Regions from separate parts of the Pseudoalteromonas sp. LC2018020214 genome, predicted to be linked through region 4. Evidence: predicted binding sites of a transcription regulator. Region 4 holds the regulator's gene; each other region holds the start of a gene.

Evidence for each region. The regulator sigma-54, encoded in region 4, starts transcription at its own class of promoters, with help from an activator protein. The targets are predictions, from matches to a motif close to GTTGGCACGNNNNTNGNNT.
Region 1: the regulator sigma-54 is predicted to act here: its motif matches at 1,723-1,741, upstream of JG479_RS18840 (amidase family protein).
Region 2: the regulator sigma-54 is predicted to act here: its motif matches at 2,745-2,763, upstream of glnA (glutamate--ammonia ligase).
Region 3: the regulator sigma-54 is predicted to act here: its motif matches at 3,023-3,041, upstream of JG479_RS06965 (EF-hand domain-containing protein).

The regions. Positions count from the first base shown of each region.
Region 1 covers NZ_CP066805.1:549,830-554,850, forward strand. Annotated here, with positions in the region: gene JG479_RS18830 (TetR/AcrR family transcriptional regulator) at 431-1,084, shown strand; gene JG479_RS18835 (putative 4-hydroxy-4-methyl-2-oxoglutarate aldolase) at 1,088-1,570, shown strand; gene JG479_RS18840 (amidase family protein) at 1,980-3,182, shown strand; gene JG479_RS18845 (gamma-glutamyltransferase family protein) at 3,179-4,780, shown strand; gene JG479_RS18850 (sulfite exporter TauE/SafE family protein) at 4,768-5,021, shown strand, end outside.
Region 2 covers NZ_CP066804.1:165,949-170,969, reverse strand. Annotated here, with positions in the region: gene JG479_RS00805 (CBM9 family sugar-binding protein) at 1-120, shown strand, start outside; gene typA (translational GTPase TypA) at 488-2,311, opposite strand; gene glnA (glutamate--ammonia ligase) at 2,819-4,225, shown strand; gene JG479_RS00790 (DUF4124 domain-containing protein) at 4,339-4,860, shown strand; gene glnL (nitrogen regulation protein NR(II)) at 4,943-5,021, shown strand, end outside.
Region 3 covers NZ_CP066804.1:1,566,240-1,571,260, reverse strand. Annotated here, with positions in the region: gene JG479_RS06980 (YciK family oxidoreductase) at 24-770, shown strand; gene rluB (23S rRNA pseudouridine(2605) synthase RluB) at 852-1,721, opposite strand; gene scpB (SMC-Scp complex subunit ScpB) at 1,718-2,308, opposite strand; gene JG479_RS06965 (EF-hand domain-containing protein) at 2,460-2,981, opposite strand; gene JG479_RS06960 (exonuclease III) at 3,209-3,640, opposite strand; gene xthA (exodeoxyribonuclease III) at 3,881-4,687, shown strand; gene JG479_RS06950 (energy-coupling factor ABC transporter permease) at 4,693-5,021, shown strand, end outside.
Region 4 covers NZ_CP066804.1:677,525-682,545, forward strand. Annotated here, with positions in the region: gene JG479_RS02885 (HPr family phosphocarrier protein) at 5-277, opposite strand; gene rapZ (RNase adapter RapZ) at 320-1,165, opposite strand; gene ptsN (PTS IIA-like nitrogen regulatory protein PtsN) at 1,184-1,636, opposite strand; gene hpf (ribosome hibernation promoting factor) at 1,641-1,928, opposite strand; gene JG479_RS02905 (RNA polymerase factor sigma-54) at 1,955-3,466, opposite strand; gene lptB (LPS export ABC transporter ATP-binding protein) at 3,536-4,261, opposite strand; gene lptA (lipopolysaccharide transport periplasmic protein LptA) at 4,258-4,803, opposite strand; gene lptC (LPS export ABC transporter periplasmic protein LptC) at 4,793-5,021, opposite strand, start outside.

The DNA.
Region 1 (5,021 bases), on a different replicon from region 4:
CTACTCGTAAATTTGAAACTAAACTAACAGTAATTATTTAATTAAACAATAAGGGTCTGTTGATCTTTCAAGGTTAAATTTGCAGCAGTCTGTTTGGTATTTAGGCAAGGCAGAGCCTATATAGTGTGGTTATTCCCCATTAATTGGCGATAACGTAGCATTAATGCCAAACAGGCGCTGCCCAAAGGGTTCTTCCTAGGGGCTACTTACTCTTTGTTGCTCGGTTTTTACTTAGCCCACTAGGTTACAAATCTCGCGCCGCGATTAAATAGCCCCTAGTTTGAACAAATTTTAATCCGCAAAGTTCAACAGACCCTAAAGTTAATAGCTTAAACCTCTCGTTTGTTTTTAGCATTCACCCTTTTTAGTAATTGACCTTTTGGTCAGTAAAGCTACAATCAATCAATACGTTAAACACGCAAACTCAATAATGACCACACAAATAAAACCAAATAAAAAAGAAGTGACACGCGAGAAAAACCAAAAACTAATTTTAGATGCCGCCGAGCAATTGTTTTCGCAATTAGGTTACGACGGAGCAAGTATGAGCATGGTTGCTAAAGAAGCGCAGGTGCCAAAAGCTAATATTTTGTATTACTTTAAAAGTAAAGATGGTCTGTACGAGTCTGTGATTGACCGCATAATAGCTAATTGGAACTTAGGGCTCGATAACGTCACAATTAACGACGATCCAGCTACCGTGCTTTATAACTATATTAAAAGCAAAGTAATACTGGCCGTAAATCAGCCAATGCAATCTCGCTTATTTGCCAGTGAAATACTGCGCGGTGCACCCTATTTACAAAACTACTTTAGAACCAATACCCGCCCTTGGGTTAAACAAAAGGTTGATGTACTTCAAGCATGGATGGACGCAGATAAAATGGATAAGGTTGACCCCTACCATTTGCTCTTTACTATTTGGTCTACCACACAATATTACGCCGACTTTCAGGCTGAGGTTTTACTCGTAATGAACAAATTAGAGTACGACGAAACCGATGTGGCACAAATTACGCAATCAATTGCCCACATAATTTTAAAAGGTATTGGTCTTAAAATACCTGAGCAAAGTGAGACTTAACCCATGACATCCTTTACTACACCCGATTTATTTGACGATCATCGCGATAACGTACAAGTAGCAGACAGCGGCCTTTATCACTTTGGTAAAAAAACCACGTTTTATGGCAAAGTAGTTACCGTTACCTGCCCAGAAGACAACTCTTTTGCCGCCGATATATTGCATGAAAATGGTGAAGGTAAAGTATTGGTTATAAACGGGTTTGCGAGCAAACGCTTTGCGTTTATAGGCGATATTATGGCCGAGCGTGCCTTAAGTAATGGCTGGGAAGGCGTAATAATAAATGGTTGTTGCCGAGATATAGAAATACTCGCCACGATGAACTTACCTGTAATGGCGCTAGGCTCTACACCGCGTAGTACCTTAAAGCGCGGCTTTGGTGATAAAAACCAAGCTGTTACCATGCTTAGCACCACTATTGAACCTAACGATTGGGTTTACGCCGATATTAACGGTTTAATCATCAGTAAAACGCCCCTTATTTAGCACTCAAAACCATATAAATAAAGACCAACTTGGTGCATCTGCGCACCAAATTGGTTTGTTTTAGCTCATTTTAATCTCACTATTTCTACAGCCCACATTTACAAATCTCATACAACCCACCAAATCCTGACCAGTTGGACAGGATTTTAATTTATGGCATTCCTCTTGCTTAGTCTAAGCACTATAAAATCAAAACTACCGATTAAAAAGCGGAGTTATACCAATTACATTAAATTAGTGATCTATTATAACGCGAAGAAAATGACGCAGTGAGTGCGCTATTTAATCCGATAGAATGATCATGTTTTTAATAAAATTGGTATTCATAATAATAATAACCAGCCCGCTTTTTAATCACTCTTAACTTAATAAGTAAGTACTTGGTCAGTTTTATAATAATGAGCTGCAAATGAGTGATAAAAAAAACAACAAAGGTATATTTTGCAATCACGGTCCTACCCTGCGGCAAACAAGCCAGTCTGGAGTGCTTGCAAACAATCGCTTAGCTGTAAAAGATGTATTTGCAGTAAAGGGCGAGCGTAACAGCGCAGGCAACCCACACTGGTTTAAAACAGCTAAACCGGCTCAAAATACGGCAAGCTCGGTTAATAAGCTCATGACCGCTGGTTGTAACTTTATAGGCTTTACCCATACTGACGAACTGGCTTATAGCTTAGAGGGTAATAATATACATTATGGCGCTGCGCAAAATCCTAAATTAAAAGGGCATGCTTGCGGTGGTTCGAGTATGGGGTCTGCTGCTGCAGTTGCTGCTAACTTAGCTGATATTGGCTTAGGCACCGACACCGGCGGCTCAATTAGAATACCCGCCAGCTATTGTGGTTTATATGGCATAAGGCCAAGCCATAACGTGATTGAAAAAGACGGCCTAATACCGTTGGCTCCCCCTTTTGATACCATAGGTTGGCTTACCCAAAGCGCCGAGCTATTAAGCGATGTAGGTAATGTACTGCTACCAAATCAAGCTATTAATAACGTTGATACCTTAGTTATTTGTGAGCCGTTATTTGAACTCGTTGACTCTGCTTTACAAGCCCCACTTAAACAATTGCTTGAAAAAACCAAGCCTAATTTTAAGCACCATAAAGAATTTGAACTACCTAACAGCAGCTTATTAAATGAACTTGCTGATAGTTTTAGAGTACTGCAAGGGCGAGCAATCGCAAAAACGCATAAAGATTGGCTTCAATTGCAGGGGCAACTTCCCCAGTTTGCTCCAGCAATTGCGGCACGTTTTAATATGGCGCTTGCCCTAACTGATCAAGAAGAACAAGAAGCACTAAAAGTACAAACCCAATGGCAAACACTAATAGCTAAAAACCTAAATACAAACAGCTGTTTATTTTTGCCAACCACACCTACAACCGCACCTAAATTAGGCGCCGACACAAGCGCCTTACGCATGCAAATTATTACGCTTTCGGCAATTGCAGGGCTTAGTGGCTCAGCGCAAGTGCATTTACCGCTGGCTGATTTAGCAAATGATCATCCGTATGGTTTTTCATTAATGATGAGCCACGGTAACGATAAAAGCCTACTTGCTTGCGTTAAGCACCTAGCTGCACACTTTAAACAGGACACACCGGCATGACCACACACAACATTGCATTTACCGCGTCTCATTTTTCGGCCACTGAGGCGGGTATAAATATACTAAAACAAGGCGGTACAGCTACCGAGGCTATGGTAGCGGCTGCCGCTGCTATTAGCGTTGTATACCCACATATGAACTCAATTGGTGGCGACAGCTTTTGGCTTATCGATAACCCAAATCAAAAAACGCCCACTGCTATTGACGCCTGCGGCCGCGCAGCAACTAATACAACGCCCTATAACACGCTCACGCAAATACCAGAGCGCGGCGGATTAAGCGCACTTACTCAAGCGGGCACAATACGCGGCTGGCAAAAAGCGCTTGAACTAGATGAGCATGCGGCACTACCACTGTCACAAATTTTAGCACCCGCTATTGAACTTGCGCGCGAGGGCTTTACCGTTACAAAAAGCCTGCAAGCAGGCTGCGAAAAGCTAGCCGCTGCTAACAATACCAATGACGCGTTTAAAAACCTCTACATACCCAATGGCAAGCCCTTACAAGCAGGCCAGCATTTTAAAAATCCTAAACTTGCAGCAACGTTTGAATACCTAGCAAAGCATGGTTTAAACGCATTTTATGAAGGCGCACTTGCCAACTCATTTGCCGCCGACTTAGCAAAAGCAGGCAGCTCAATCACCGCAGGTGACATTGCAAATACTAAAGCCGAGGTAGTTACTGCGCTAAATGCAAACCTCAGTGGTATTGATTGCTACAACTTACCCGCGCCAACACAGGGCGTGCATTCACTACAAATAATTGGTGCCGTAAATAAGTTAAAGCATTTAGCTAAAACCGATGCCGACTGGACACATTTAATTGTTGAGGCAACTAAACAAAGCTTTACCCATCGCCCTACCCTTTGGGCTGACCCTGAAGCATTAGGAGACGATTATAAAAACGCACTAACCGATAATCGCTTAGGCGAACTTGCTAACAATATTGATATGAGTAAAGCCAAAAAATGGCCATTTAACGCAGAGCCTGGCGATACTGTGTGGATGGCAGCCAGAGATAAAAACGGGCAATTAGTCAGCTTTATTCAAAGTATTTACTGGGAATTTGGCAGCGGAATATTAATGAGTGAAGGCGGCTTTGTGTGGAATAACCGTGGTTTAAGCTTTAGTTTAAACAATCAAGATATTGTTGCGAGTAACAATAATAATGCCCTTGCGCCAAATAAAAAGCCCGCTCATACACTTAACCCAGCACTGGCAAAGTTTAGCGATGGTCGTCGACTTGCTTACGGAACAATGGGCGGTGAAGGGCAGCCACAAACTCAAGCCGCTGTTTTTGCAGGCTACGCATGGCGAAATAAATCAATAAAACAAGCGATTAGCGACCCTCGTTGGTTACTTGGACGTACATGGGGCGATACAAGTACAAATTTAAAAATTGAAAAAGAGTTAGTTTTTCATATAGAACATGAATTAAATCAACGTGACCACGATTGGGTAAGCGTTGATAATAATAACGAAATGATGGGGCACGCTGGGGCTATTTTAGATACACCTACAAGCCTTGAAGCTGCAACAGATCCTCGTTCAGATGGACGTGCAACAGTAACTACAGCAGGAACACAATGTCAGAAATAATAAATCAATGGCCAATTATAGTAGCCTTAATAGCAACCGGTATTTTTGCCGGTATTTTAGCAGGACTTTTTGGTGTAGGCGGCGGTATTGTTATCGTCCCTGTGCTGTATTTTTTACTGCAAGGTTTTGGCGTAAGCCCAGAGTCGGCAATGATGATAGCCACCGCTACATCACTTGCAACCATAGTACCTACTTCGCTTTCATCTATTCGCTCGCATCATAGCAAAGGGAATATTGACCT
Region 2 (5,021 bases), 510 kb from region 4:
AGTGACGTGCGCGAGCACTTTATGGGCTCACACGAAGTACAACCAGTAAATGGCGACAGAAACCGTGGTTTTATAGATGCCGACGTATTTGGCAAAATAACCCTACTTCCTAAAAAGTAAGTAGCTACCAATAAAATAATTGAACACGTATGTTGGGTTGAGCGAAGCGAAACCCAACGAAAAAAGCCCACCAACAAACGCAGCTACTTTGCATTATCGGCTGTTTCAGCTCTCTCTTTCTCTTCTCATTCCCTTCTCCTTGTGCAAAAGATCTTTAAGTAAATTATTCACAAAGAGGTATAAGAGGCGCTGCGCTTTTAGAGGTAAATATATTATGGAAATTTCATCTCAAAACAGTAGTCATATAATTTTGAACTAAATACTTTCAACTGACGACTATAGCTAACAGCTCTTATTTTCATCCACAAAAAAGCCGCTATATTTTTCAATACAGCGGCTTTTAAAATCATTATTCTAAATTAATAGATTATGACTTAGGTGCACGACCCGCACGTTTACGTTCGTTTTCTGTAAGGTGTTTCTTACGGATACGAATGTTTAGTGGAGTAACTTCAACTAGCTCGTCATCATCGATGAACTCAAGCGCTTGCTCAAGTGAGTAGTTAAGGTGCGGAGAAAGCGTTTGCGCTTCATCAGTACCAGATGCACGTACGTTAGTTAACTGCTTGCCTTTAAGGGCGTTAACTGTAAGGTCGTTATCACGGTTATGAATACCGATAACCATACCTTCGTATACTTCAACACCGTGACCGATGAATAAACGGCCGCGCTCTTGTAAGTTAAATAATGCGTTAGTAAGTGCTTTACCAGTTGCATTTGCAATCATTACGCCGTTCTTACGAACACCGATAGCGCCACCTTTATGAGGACCATAATGATCGAACGTATGGTACATAAGACCAGAACCCGAAGTAAGCGTCATGAAATCAGTTTGGAAACCAATTAAACCACGGCTTGGGATCATGAAGTCTAAACGCATACGGCCTTTGCCATCTGGAGTCATGTTAGTAAGTTCACCTTTACGTAGGCCAACTTGTTCCATAACAGAACCTTGATGCTCTTCTTGACAGTCAATAGTCACTGTTTCAAACGGTTCTTCTAGAACGCCATCTACAGTACGTAGGATAACTTCTGGACGAGAAACTGAAAGCTCGTAACCTTCACGACGCATGTTTTCGATTAAGATACCTAGGTGTAATTCACCACGACCAGAAACACGGAAGCTATCTGGGCTTGCAGTATCTTCAACGCGAAGTGCTACGTTGTGTACTAATTCTTTGTCTAAACGCTCACGGATATTACGTGACGTTACAAACTTACCTTCTTTACCACAGAAAGGTGAGTTATTTACAGAGAATGTCATTGTTACAGTTGGCTCATCAACACTTAGTGGTGGTAATGCTTCAACGTTTCCTGGGAAACAAACTGTATCAGAAATCTTAAGCTCACCAATACCTGTTACAGTTACGATGTTACCAGCGTAAGCTCTATCAGTTTCGATACGCTCAAGACCTAGGTAGCTTTGTACTGCACCAATTTTACCATTACGTGTAGTGCCATCAGCACTGATAATAGTAACTTGTTGGTTAGGAGCAACAGAACCACGTTTAATACGACCAATACCAACTACACCAACATAAGAGTTGTAATCTAGTTGAGAAATTTGCATTTGGAAGTCACCTTCAGGATCTGCATCCGGTGGTGATACTTCTTCAACGATCATCTTGAACATAGGTTCCATGTTGTCTGATGGTTCGTCTAAATCTAGTGTTGCCCAACCGTTGATTGCTGAAGCGTAGATTACTTTAAAGTCTAACTGTTCGTCAGTCGCGCCAAGGTTGTCGAATAAATCAAAGATTTGATCCATAACCCAATCTGGACGAGCGCCTGGCTTATCAATTTTATTGATAACGACGATTGGCTTTAAGCCTTGCGCGAATGCTTTTTGCGTAACGAAACGCGTTTGCGGCATTGGACCTTCTTGAGCATCAACAAGTAATAATACTGAGTCAGCCATCGAAAGTACGCGTTCAACTTCACCACCGAAATCGGCGTGTCCCGGGGTATCTACGATATTGATATGGTAGTCATTCCAAGAAATGGCTGTGTTTTTAGCCAAAATGGTAATACCACGTTCTTTCTCAATGTCGTTTGAGTCCATCACGCGCTCTTCGTTACCGCCGCGTGTTTCTAATGTACCTGATTGCTCAAGTAGTTTGTCAACCAGTGTTGTTTTACCATGGTCAACGTGCGCGATAATCGCTATATTTCTTAACTGTTCGATGCTCATATATTTACTCAGAGAAATTAAATTCTCATTGATCCTGCAAGATCTACGCACTCATCCACGCTTTCGCGAGATGTCCCAGCATAGGATTTAAAAGGGCGCATATTATCCCTCATTAATGACATGGATGAAAGTTTATCCAATATAAATTTCAAAACTTTCTCAATACTTTTACTAAGTATCTGTTTTATATATGACAATTATATGAATTAAATTTCAAATTTTTTTTGAAAAACAGCCTTTTTGGCTATTTTGCTGATCTTTTTGGTACTCTTTTGCATTTAGGTTATGCTATTTCCGAGCGATTAAATTAGCAGCAAATTGTGCCCTGTAAATTTTGCACCAAAAAGGAAAATTTACGCACCAACATAGTGCGTTTGTACATTCCATTTTGATGCAACGATATTTTTTTAATTTATAAACAGCTAGTTATAAAAATGGCACAAAATCAGCTTAGTAAATCCCAAAGCAATTATGCAGCAATAACAAAACCCAATAGTTGGAGGACACATGTCACAATCGGTTTTAGATTTTATTAAAGAAAATGACGTTAAGTTCATTGATTTACGCTTTACTGACACTAAGGGTAAAGAACAACATGTATCTATTCCTCATCACCAAGTTGATGAAGACTTTTTTGAAGACGGTAAAATGTTTGACGGTTCTTCAATTGCAGGCTGGAAAGGCATAAACGAATCAGACATGGTATTAATGCCAGTTGCTGAATCAATCAAACTAGACCCTTTCACTGAAGAATCAACATTAATCGTACGTTGTGACGTAGTAGAGCCTTCAACGCTTCAAGGTTATGAGCGCGACCCGCGTTCTGTTGCTAAGCGTGCTGAAGATTACATGCGCTCTACAGGTATTGCAGATACAGTTTTATTTGGCCCTGAGCCAGAGTTTTTCGTATTTGACGACGTTAAATACAAATCAGATATGTCTGGTTCTATGTACAAAATTGATTCTAAGCAAGCTGCTTGGAACTCAGATAAAGAATATGCAGATGGCAACACAGGTCACCGTCCAGGTATTAAAGGCGGTTACTTCCCAGTTGCTCCTGTTGATGACTTCCAAGATTGGCGTTCAGCTACGTGTCTAGTTCTAGAAGAAATGGGCCAAGTAGTAGAAGCACATCACCACGAAGTTGCAACAGCAGGTCAAAACGAGATTGCTACTCGCTTTAATACAATGGTATTAAAAGCGGATGAAATCCAAGAAATGAAATATGTTATCCATAACATGGCTCACTTATACGGTAAAACAGCAACGTTTATGCCTAAGCCTGTTGTTGGTGATAACGGTTCTGGTATGCATTGTCACCAGTCACTTGCTAAAGATGGTGTAAACCTTTTTGCTGGTGATAAGTACGGCGGCCTTTCTGAAGATGCGCTTTACTACATTGGCGGTATCATCAAGCATGCTAAAGCAATTAACGCTTTTGCAAATGCCTCTACTAACTCGTACAAACGTTTAGTACCAGGTTTTGAAGCACCAGTTATGCTTGCATACTCTGCACGTAACCGTTCTGCATCAATCCGTATCCCAGTGGTTCCATCTGAAAAAGGTCGTCGTATTGAAGTACGCTTCCCAGATCCAACAGCTAACCCATACCTTGCTTTCTCAGCAATGCTTATGGCTGGCCTTGATGGTATCAAAAACAAGATCCACCCTGGCGATGCTATGGATAAAGATTTATACGACTTACCAGCTGAAGAAGCAGCAGAAATCCCAACTGTTGCAGCATCACTTGACGAAGCACTATCTGCACTTAGCGCAGACCGTGAATTCTTAACTCAAGGTGGTGTATTCACTGATGACTTAATCGATGCTTACATCGAACTTAAATCTAAAGAAGTTGAAAAGCTTAACATGACAACTCACCCAGTTGAGTTTGAAATGTACTACAGCTGTTAATTTAGCTGTATAAAATATGTGTGTTCTCAAGCCCGCTTTGCGGGCTTTTTTAATGGTAAAATTAATCAATCTCCACTAAAGTTAAGTTACCGACAAAAATGCAGGGCTGCAGAGTGAACAACAAGATTTTATTACTATTAATTGCTTTAGGATTAAGCAATTATGGTTACGCTGGTGAAACAAAGATATACGCTTGGAAAGATAAAAATGGCGTATTAGTGTTCTCTGACACCCCTCATAAAGGTGCTAAAGAGGTAAAGCTTACCAGCCAAGATCTTAATATGCCTGCAACAAATACTGACATTTTTGACGAGCAACCCCAGCCTCAACAAGCGGGCTTTAGTATTGCCATTTCCTCACCTGATCATAACCAGACTATTCGTGAAAATACCGGCACTGTTTATGTTACTAGCCGAATAAAACCGCGCTTTGAAACTGGTTTTACTATACAACTTTTTATTGATGGCAAAGCACATGGCCCAGCCAGTGACAGTTCAACCTTTGCAATAAGAGATGTAGAACGTGGTGAGCACACACTACAATTAAAGCTTTTTAATAGTAAAAACCAAGTTATTGCTATAAGTGAGCCCTGCATATTTTTTATGCACCGAAAAGGGCTAAACCTAAGTAACTAAATTGGGGCATTACTAAACGTGCAGCAGTGTATTTTACTATATAACTTGCTTGTAAATATTCACGCACTAAAATGGTGCAGCTATGATTAATAATAAAAACTTTAGCCCTGAGCTACTCGATGCTATTTGGCAAAATCAAACAACCGCTATCATGTTGCTTG
Region 3 (5,021 bases), 890 kb from region 4:
AAAATAGATGAATGGGTACTTTTATGCACACATATCAAGCGGCTGAAAACGCACTTAAAGATAAAATTATTTTAATAACAGGCGCCGGTGATGGTATTGGCCGAGTAGCAGCAATTACGTATGCAAAATACGGCGCTACAGTTATCTTATTAGGAAAAACAACTAATAAACTTGAATGTGTTTACGATGAAATTGTTAATGCAGGTTACCCTAAACCTGCAATTGTGCCCATGGACTTAAAAGGTGCAACTAAACAAAACTATCGTGACCTTGCTGCAACAATAGAATATCAATTTGGCCGCCTTGATGGCTTGCTCAATAATGCAGGTATTTTAGGGTCACTTGGTCCACTTGAACATTTTTGCTCATCTACGTTCGAAAACATAATGAAAGTAAACGTGACCGCGCAAGCGATGATCACTAAAGCGCTTTTTCCTGTTCTTCGTAAGTCTGATAATGCATCGATAGTATTTACGTCATCAGGTGTAGGCCGCAAAGGCCGTGAGTTTTGGGGGCCATACGCCATCTCAAAATTTGCAGTAGAAGGCATGATGCAAACATGGGCATGTGAAGTAGGCAAAACGAATATTCGTATAAACTGTATTAATCCAGGCGCTACTCGCACTTCTATGCGCGCTGCTGCATACCCAGGAGAAGATAGAGACGCGCTTGCTACACCAGAAGATTTAATGCCAACCTACTTATACTTGATGAGCGATGATTCTAGTAAAGTGAATGGCGAATCGTTAGATGCTCAAGTAAAAAAGTAATTTAGAGTTTAAAAAATTTAAACAACACATTAAAAAAGCCGCAATTAGCGGCTTTTTTGTGTTCAATAAATAACTAATTTATTATTTACGTTTAGTAGGCTTAACACGTTGATTGTGTTTTTTAACTGCTTTGCGGATCTGGTTGATTTTAGCGCGTTTATCTTTGCGTTTTTCAGGCATAACAGAAAGCTTAGTTTGTGTCTCGCGCCCTAATTTAACGGTTTTGCGTAAGTAGTTTACTGTTTCTAAATCATACTCCATCCAACCACCTTGTGGCACGCGCTTATCAAGCTCTAGTTTACCGTAACGAATACGAATAAGACGAGATACTTCCGCATCTTGAGACTGCCATAAACGACGTACTTCACGGTTACGTCCTTCATTTAACGTCACGTTAAACCAGCGGTTAACGCCTTCGCCACCCATAGGGGTTACAGTCGTGAATTTGGCTGGACCATCTTCAAGCTCAACACCACGTAGTAAGTTTTTAACCGTCTCGTTGGTTACTTCACCAAATACACGTGCAGAGTATTCACGCTCTACTTCATAGCTTGGGTGCATCAAGCGGTTAGCTAATTCACCATCATTAGTAAAAAGCATCAAACCCGAAGTATTAACGTCTAGTCGGCCAACCGCAATCCAACGCTCACCATCAATACGAGGAAGTCGGTCAAATACGGTACGACGCCCTTCAGGATCTTTACGTGTGCTTAACTCACCTTCTGGTTTGTTATACATAATTACACGACAGATTCTATCTGCTTTTTCTTCAATCTTTACAGTGTGTCCGTCTACACGAATTAAATCAGTTTCTTCAACACGGTCACCTAACTTTGCCACTTTACCGTTTACACTAACGCGGTTTGCATCAATGTATTTTTCCATTTCACGGCGTGAGCCTACGCCTGCACGGGCTAAGACTTTTTGTAACTTTTCACCTTGTATACTCATTCGGATGGTTCTCTCACAGAAGGATCGCTCAATAACTGGTTAATTTTACTTTGCTGCTCTGTTGGCAGCGCAGGTAAGTTTTCAAGTCCAGTTAACGAAAAATAATCTAAAAATTGTTTAGTAGTTGCATATAAAGCCGGCTTACCCGGAACCTCTTTATGCCCTACCACTTTAACCCACTCTCTTTCGAGTAGGGTTTTAATAATATTCGAACCCGTAGTAACACCCCTTACTTGCTCAATTTCACCGCGCGTAATGGGCTGCCTATATGCAATAAGTGATAATGTTTCCAGTAAAGCACGCGAGTATTTTGGTGCGCGTTCTTGCCATAAATTATTTAACCAAGGGCTTAAACTGCTACATGCCTGAAAACGATAACCGCTACCAACTTCGACTAAGCGAATACCACGAGTTTGAAAATGTTCTTGTATTGTATCTATTGCGTCGTTTATTCGCGCCATAGAAATAGCTAAATCTATTAATACAGTATCTTTAAGGTGGCGTTTACTCACTGGCTTATCTGCAACAAAAATAGCTGCTTCAATGATCTCAACTAGTTGTTCATCACTAATTCGCCGACCCGCCATACACACTCTTAACAAATAAAAATACACAGCCATCTATTATGACAGAACAACGCCAAACTAGGAAAATATATCTACTAAATAACTAGATTTTAAACACAAAAAAGCCAGTGATTATCACTGGCTTCTAATTTACTCTTTAAAACAACAAATATTAGCTGTGTTTAATGGCTTCTAATGCATCATCTTCAGCTACTGCGTTACCGTATTTTTTAATGTAACCCATAAACTCGCTTTTACTGATGCGCTTATCTTGGTTTTTATCCATGTAACCAAAGTGATTTGAAATATCATCATCGTTACCTTCAACTACCGAGATATAGCCATTACTGTCGTTATCTAAGCTCGAAAAGCTGCTTTCAATTTTATCGAATTTAGCGATTTCAGCTTTAAATGCCGACTCACTTACTTCAGAATCAGTGGCTACTTTACCATTGTTTAACTTCATGTAAGTGTTGAATTCTTTGCGGCTAATTTCGTTATCCATATTGGTATCAATATTTGAAAAATGGCCCCAAATGCTATCGTCATCAGCTTCAACTTTTGAGATGTAGCCATCGCTGTCATTATCTAAACTTGCAAAGTCACTGTCTATTCTTTCAAGACCTTGATTAGATGAACAAGCCGCTAGGCTTAATGATGCTAAAATAGTGGCTGCTAATGTTAACTTTTTCATAAGACGTATCCTTCGTAATTAATTAAATGTCACTTTAACTAATACAAATCCAATGCCAATAATAGTTAACTTATAAGAATCAACAACTTAATCTTAATTGGTGCATTTATTGAACAGTTTCAATAAGTTAAGCTTGCAAGCTTTGCAAACAACCTTGTAATTTTTGCAAAAAAATACCCGGTAAAAAACCAGGTATCTCAATTTTAGTTATATAGTTCAGCTAATAATTAGATTGCCGCGTTTTGGTAGCGTTTAACAAACTCAGTAACGTTTTGACCATTACATTTTAATGAGTTTAAGTTACCAATTTTTTGACGAACAGGTGCTAAACCTTGTTTTAAAGCCGTCATACATAATTGAGTTTCTTGTTGAGCGTCTTTTGCAAATACTTCTACTTTCTCAACTGATGCGTTGCTTAATGTCGTTTTTTTAGCAATATCGCGAATATCTTCACCATTACATAAAATGCTTTTAGAAAAACGAGATAAGTAAACACCGTGCTGAGCAGCTTCTTTACGAGCAACACTAAAGCCTTCGTTTGCGCTTAGTACACATAACTTAGACTCAATTTTATTATCTTGACTGAAGTAAGTATTGCTTTGTGCTGAAGCAGTTGCAGATGCGAATAAAGCAGTAGCTAAAAGTAGTTGTGTTTTCATGAGAGATCCTATTTGAACGAGCTAAACAAGTGAATTTCGCGCATTATATATTCAATAAAGTTAAGTTCAATTGAATTTTTTATTTATTTAAAAAATTAATACTGCATTTACAATGTTTAAACTTTACTCACCAATTGATCAACATTTGCGCAGCTATTTTCTCATTTCAGTCATGTTATGTACGCGTATTTACTGATACAATTTAATTCATTAAATAGATCCAATTTTAAGGTAAATTTTATGAAAGTGATTTCTTTCAATATCAATGGTCTGCGTGCTCGTCTTCACCAATTACAAGCAATTATCGACAAACATCAACCAGACGTTATTGGCTTGCAAGAGATTAAAGTTCATGACGAAGCATTCCCACTAGAAGATGTACAAAAAATGGGATATCACGTCTACTTTCATGGCCAAAAAGCCCATTATGGCGTAGCTATGTTATGCAAAAAAGAGCCTAAATCGGTCTTAAAAGGCTTTGCTACCGATACAGAGGAATCGCAAAAACGCATGATAAGCGTCACTGTTGAACAAGATAACGGTCGCGACCTTACAGTCATGAATGGCTACTTCCCACAAGGTGATAATATTAATCACGAAACTAAATTTCCTTATAAACGCCAATTTTATAAAGATTTAATGACACACCTTGAAACCAACCACACCCCCGATCAAGACGTCATTGTTATGGGCGATATCAACATATCACCCACCGATTTAGATATTGGTATTGGCGAAGTTAATGCAAAGCGTTGGTTAAAAACGGGTAAATGTTCTTTTCAACCGGTAGAGCGTGAATGGCTTGCAACATTACTTAATTGGGGCTTTAAAGACACCTTTAGAGAGCAAAACCCAGAAACAGACGATCAATATTCGTGGTTTGACTATCGCTCTAAAGGGTTTGTAGATAACCGAGGGCTTCGAATAGATGTAGTACTTGCAACTAATGAGCTTGCAGCACGCTGTATAGATACTGGCATTGATTACGAACTGCGCGGTATTGAAAAACCCTCAGATCATGCCCCTATATGGTCAACATTTAAGTAATTACTATGCTAAGCATAACAATACAAGGGCTACTTTGGGCCCTTGTAATTATTATTGCCCTACTAAGCTTTGATAAAAAAACATATAAAACATTGCTTAATACGCCAGCCCGTCAAACTGGAGTTCTTGCATGTGCGTTAGTGTTTGCAGTGCTTTGGCGAATAAAAGCAGGAATTTTAACTGGCCTTGATTTACACATATTAGGCGTTACGGCCGCGACATTAATTTTAGGCTGGCGATTGACTATTTTAAGTAGCCTACTTGCCACAGCGCTACTAACTGCATTTGGTCAAATTGAACTTGAACTGTTACCAGTACAACTGCTTATTGGTGC
Region 4 (5,021 bases):
CAGGTTATTCTTGTTCATTAAAGCGTTGTGCTATTAATTCTCCAACAGCGTGTAAAGCTTGCTCAGAATCAGGGCCTTTACAAACAACTTTAACTTCTTTTCCTTGGCTACTTTCAAGTAACATTAATGCAAGTACGCTATCGCCTGCGGCTTCTTTGTCATCTTGGAATAATGTGATTGTCGCATCAAATTGTACTGCTAATTGCGCAAGCACAGTAGCTGCTCTGGCGTGTAAGCCTAATTTGTTTTTTATTAAAAAGGTATCTTCACAATGCATAACTTACTCTACCTAAGCTGAACAGGTGATTATTCAGCTATATTATTTTTCTTGCTCGCGATGGCGAATTTTTACATTGGGATGTGTCATTGCAAAACTTTCACCGATAGTTTGCGCTAAATACACAGAGCGATGTTGCCCGCCTGTACACCCAATAGCAATGGTTAAATAACTGCGGTTATTTCTTTCTAAATGCGGTAACCACGTTTGTACAAATGTTTGAATTTGCCATGTGAATTTTTGCACTATGCTGTGATTAGCTAAATAGTCTTTAACCGGTTGATCTAACCCATTTAAAGGCTTCAACTCTGGTTCCCAGTGTGGATTTGGTAAAAAGCGTGCATCAAATACGTAGTCTGCTTCTTTTGGTATACCGTGTTTAAAACCAAATGATTCAAATGTGACAATCAGTTGCTTATCTTTTTTACCTAAAATCTTTTCACGAATAGATTCAGCGAGTTGATGAACACTTAAATCAGTCGTATCTATCATAAAGTCGGCGCGAGTGGTTAATACATCAAGTAATTCTTTTTCTTTTTTGATGGCTAAATCAAGCGGCAACGAGTCTATTGATAGTGGGTGTAATCTGCGTGTTTCTGAAAAGCGTTTGATCAATGTCTGATCGTCGCTATCTAAATAAAACAACGTAGGGTTTGCAAAGCCAGGCAAGTATTCAAGAATATCGTTAAATTCATCTTGTTCTTTAGGGATGTTGCGCACATCAATGCTAACAGCAATTTTATCGTAGCTATCAGACACACTGCGAACTAATGAAGGTAGTAGGTTTACTGGAATATTATCAACGCAATAATAACCTAAATCTTCTACAACGCGCAAAGCAACCGACTTTCCAGAACCAGAACGACCGCTTATGATAATTAACTCCATTTAACACCCTTTATAAAACTATGATTGATCGACAATAACTTGGTAAAGCTCAGTATCAGATTTTGCACTGCGTAACTGTTTACAAAAATCTTTGTTGTTTAGTTTATCAGCAATGGTTGCTAGAGTCTTTAAGTGCTGCTGGTTATCGCCATCTGGTACGATGAGTGCGACAAAAATATCAACAGGGCGATTATCGATTGCATCAAAGTTTATTGGAGTTTCGCTAACGAGCACTAAAGCCAAAGGCTCTTCTGCACCGCTCATTCTTCCATGAGGAATAGCAATGCCACGCCCTATACCTGTACTACCTAATTTCTCTCTGCTCATTAAAGCATTAAGAATATCTTGTTGCGGTAAATACGGAAGTTTGTCGTGAGCAAGTTCGCTAATGAACTCTAAAATTCTTTTTTTGCTATTAAAAAGGACCGCAGCTTTGCTGCAGTCCTGGCATATAAGTGAACTTAATTTCATCATATTAGTGTCGAGCAAGCTTCTCTTTGTGTTTGATTACTTGGCGATCGAGCTTGTCGATCAACGAGTCAATAGCGGCATACATATCTTGATGTTCTGTAGAGGCAAATAGCTCAGCACCGCTTACGTGTATTGTGGCTTCTGCTTTTTGATTTAATTTTTCTACATCGAGAATGACATGAACATTATTTATATGATCAGAGTGTCTTTCAAGCTTCGCAAATTTAGTATTAATATAGTCTCTTAGTGAATCGGTTAATTCTACGTGACGACCAGTTAAGTTTAGTTGCATAAGCATTACCCTCTTAGTTTAGCGTCTTAAATCAGACTTTTACGCTGATTTGACGGTGGAATAGCAAGAGATTCGCGGTATTTTGCGATTGTACGTCTTGCTACTTTAATTCCTTGCTCAGCCAATATATCCGCTATTTTGCTATCACTCAATGGTTTTGCTGAGTTTTCTGCTGCGATTAATTTTCGGATAAGCGCACGTATTGCTGTAGATGAACATTCACCACCGTTTTCAGTACTTACATGGCTTGAGAAAAAGTATTTAAGCTCAAATATACCACGGGGTGTATGCATGTACTTTTGAGTAGTTACGCGTGAAATTGTCGATTCGTGCATTTCTACCATTTCAGCGACATCATTTAAAACCATTGGTTTCATGGCTTCAGGGCCATGTTCAAAAAAGCCTTGTTGTTGCTTAACAATACAATTAGTAACTTTCAATAGCGTGTCGTTTCTACTTTCTAAGCTTTTAATAAACCATTTAGCTTCTTGTAAATGTGAGCGAATAAACTGGCTGTCACCACTTGATTTTACAGTGCGAGACATTGCCGCGTATTGGCTATTAACACGAATTTTAGGCATGCTATCTGGGTTTAATTCGACAACCCAGCGGCCTTTAATTTTTTTAACTGACACATCAGGAATAACATACTCAGATTCTTCCCTTACAATAGTATCTGCAGGTTTTGGGTTGAGAGTATGTATTAGTGTCATTACTTCTTTAAGCTCTTCTTCTTTGAGCTTAGTTTTTTTCATTAATGTACGATAGTCGCGAGCTGCTAATAGATCAATATGCTCGGTTAAAATCATTTTCGTTTCATTAATGTAAGGTGTTTCTTTATCAAATTGATTAAGCTGAATACACAAACACTCTTGTAAACTACGTGCAGCAATACCAACAGGATCAAACAGTTGGATGCGTTTTAATACCGCTTCAATTTCATCAAGTTCAACTTCGTTATCATCTTCGTTATCATCTTCGTTTTCTTGATTAAAGCTTTCTAAAATCTCTTCGCAGCTTAGTGTTAAAATACCTGAATCATCGACGGCCTCTACAATCGCAATAGCGATGGCTTCATCGGTAGGGCTAAATGGCGTTAGTTGTAATTGCCACATTAAATACTCATGGAGCGTTTCAGTAGAGGCGCCTTGGTATATTGATTCGTCTTCAGGCATTGGACCTGATGAGGCTGCTGGGGCGGCACTCATGTACTCATCCCAACTAACATCCATAGCCATGTCGTCACTTAGCGTGTCTTTTGCAAGTGCTTCACCAGTATCTTGTTCGTATTCGCTCGGAGCATCATCAGCAGATGCGCTAACAGTTATGTCATCGGTATCAGCTTTTTGCTCGTTTTTACCAGCAGCGTCTTCAGAATAGTCTGCCTCTTCAACCTCTAATAGTGGATTACTGTCGAGAGCTTCTTGTATTTCTTGCTGGAGATCCAATGTACTGAGTTGCAACAAACGAATAGCTTGTTGCAACTGTGGAGTCATTGTAAGTTGCTGGCCCATGCGCAGCTGTAGTGATTGCCTCATGTATCTCTAACAATCCTTTTATGTTGTTATAATTAATACTAGCAGATGCTTAAAGACATGGCGTAAATGTTACAGCCTAAATTGCTCGCCTAAGTAAACATCGCGTACTGTTTTATCATTTAATACGTGTTCTGGAGTACCTGATGCAATCAGCTCCCCATGAGAAACAATGTAGGCTTTTTCACAAACATCAAGGGTCTCTCTTACGTTATGGTCGGTAATTAAGACACCAATCCCACGATTTTTAAGATGTTCTATTATTTTCTTTATATCTAATACCGAAATAGGGTCAACACCGGCAAACGGTTCATCCAGTAGTATAAATTTAGGATCTGCTGCCAGCGCTCGTGCTATTTCTACACGACGACGTTCTCCACCCGATAATGCCATACCTTGGCTATCACGAATGTGTTGTATGCTAAATTCATCTAATAAGTTATTGAGCGTGTCTTCTCTGGCTTGTTTATTTAGTTCTTTGCGCGTTTCTAAAATGGCCATTAAGTTTTGATAAACAGTCAGCTTTCTAAAAATCGATGACTCTTGTGGTAAGTAGCCTATGCCTAATCTAGCACGACTATGCATAGGTAAAAGAGTAATATCGTTATCATCAATAGATATTTTACCTTTGTCGCTAGGAACAAGCCCTACAATCATATAAAAAGTCGTTGTTTTACCAGCACCGTTAGGGCCAAGTAAGCCAACTATACTGCCAGCTTGTACTTCAAGGCCGACGTTTTTTACAACTTCACGACCTTTATAGCTTTTTGCCAATAGTTCTGCTTTTAATGTGCTCATGGTTGACCTTTATCGCCTTTTTTACTTTTTTTAGTTTCGATCGGTACTAAAATTGTGTGAACGCGGTCAGTTGAGTTTTCATCTTTTTCGGCACTGATTAGCTGCTGCTCTATATCGTAGGTAATGCTTTTAGCATTTATTTTTTGTCCCGCTTGCGATACTTGTGCATTACCAACAAGCGTTAAAAAACGCTTAGATACATCATAACGCACTTCGTCAGCACTGGCGCTCATAGTCGTGCCATCTGATTGCTTTTCTTCAAAGTGCGCAGGGCTACCTGTGGCAATTAATAATTGTTTATTATCACCAAGTTCATCACGTTTGTGTACTTCTAGGCGATCGGCTGTAATGCGGCGATTACCGTGAATAATCTCAACGTTTTTCTCAAAAATACCCACATTAGCTTTTAATTGACCTTCTTGCTTGTCGGCACTTATTGAAATTTGATTGGCAGCAGGTTGCGTGTTTTGTTCTGCAGCACTACTATTAAACGCTAGTATAAGTGTAGGAATTATAAGTGATTTTAATATTTTATTGGTCATAATATATGGTTCGCGTATGGTTAATTAGTTTTATCACTTCGGTTTTCAAGTCGGCTTCTAGGCCTTTACCGGTGATTTTTAAATTCGGTCCAGTGATAATGACGGGTTGCTCCGAACGCATTGTTAATAGCTTTATATCTACCTGAATATTATCAGCATTGATTTTGTCTATCATGGCGTTATCGGTTAAATTTTTGGCAACCACATTACCTTCTAAA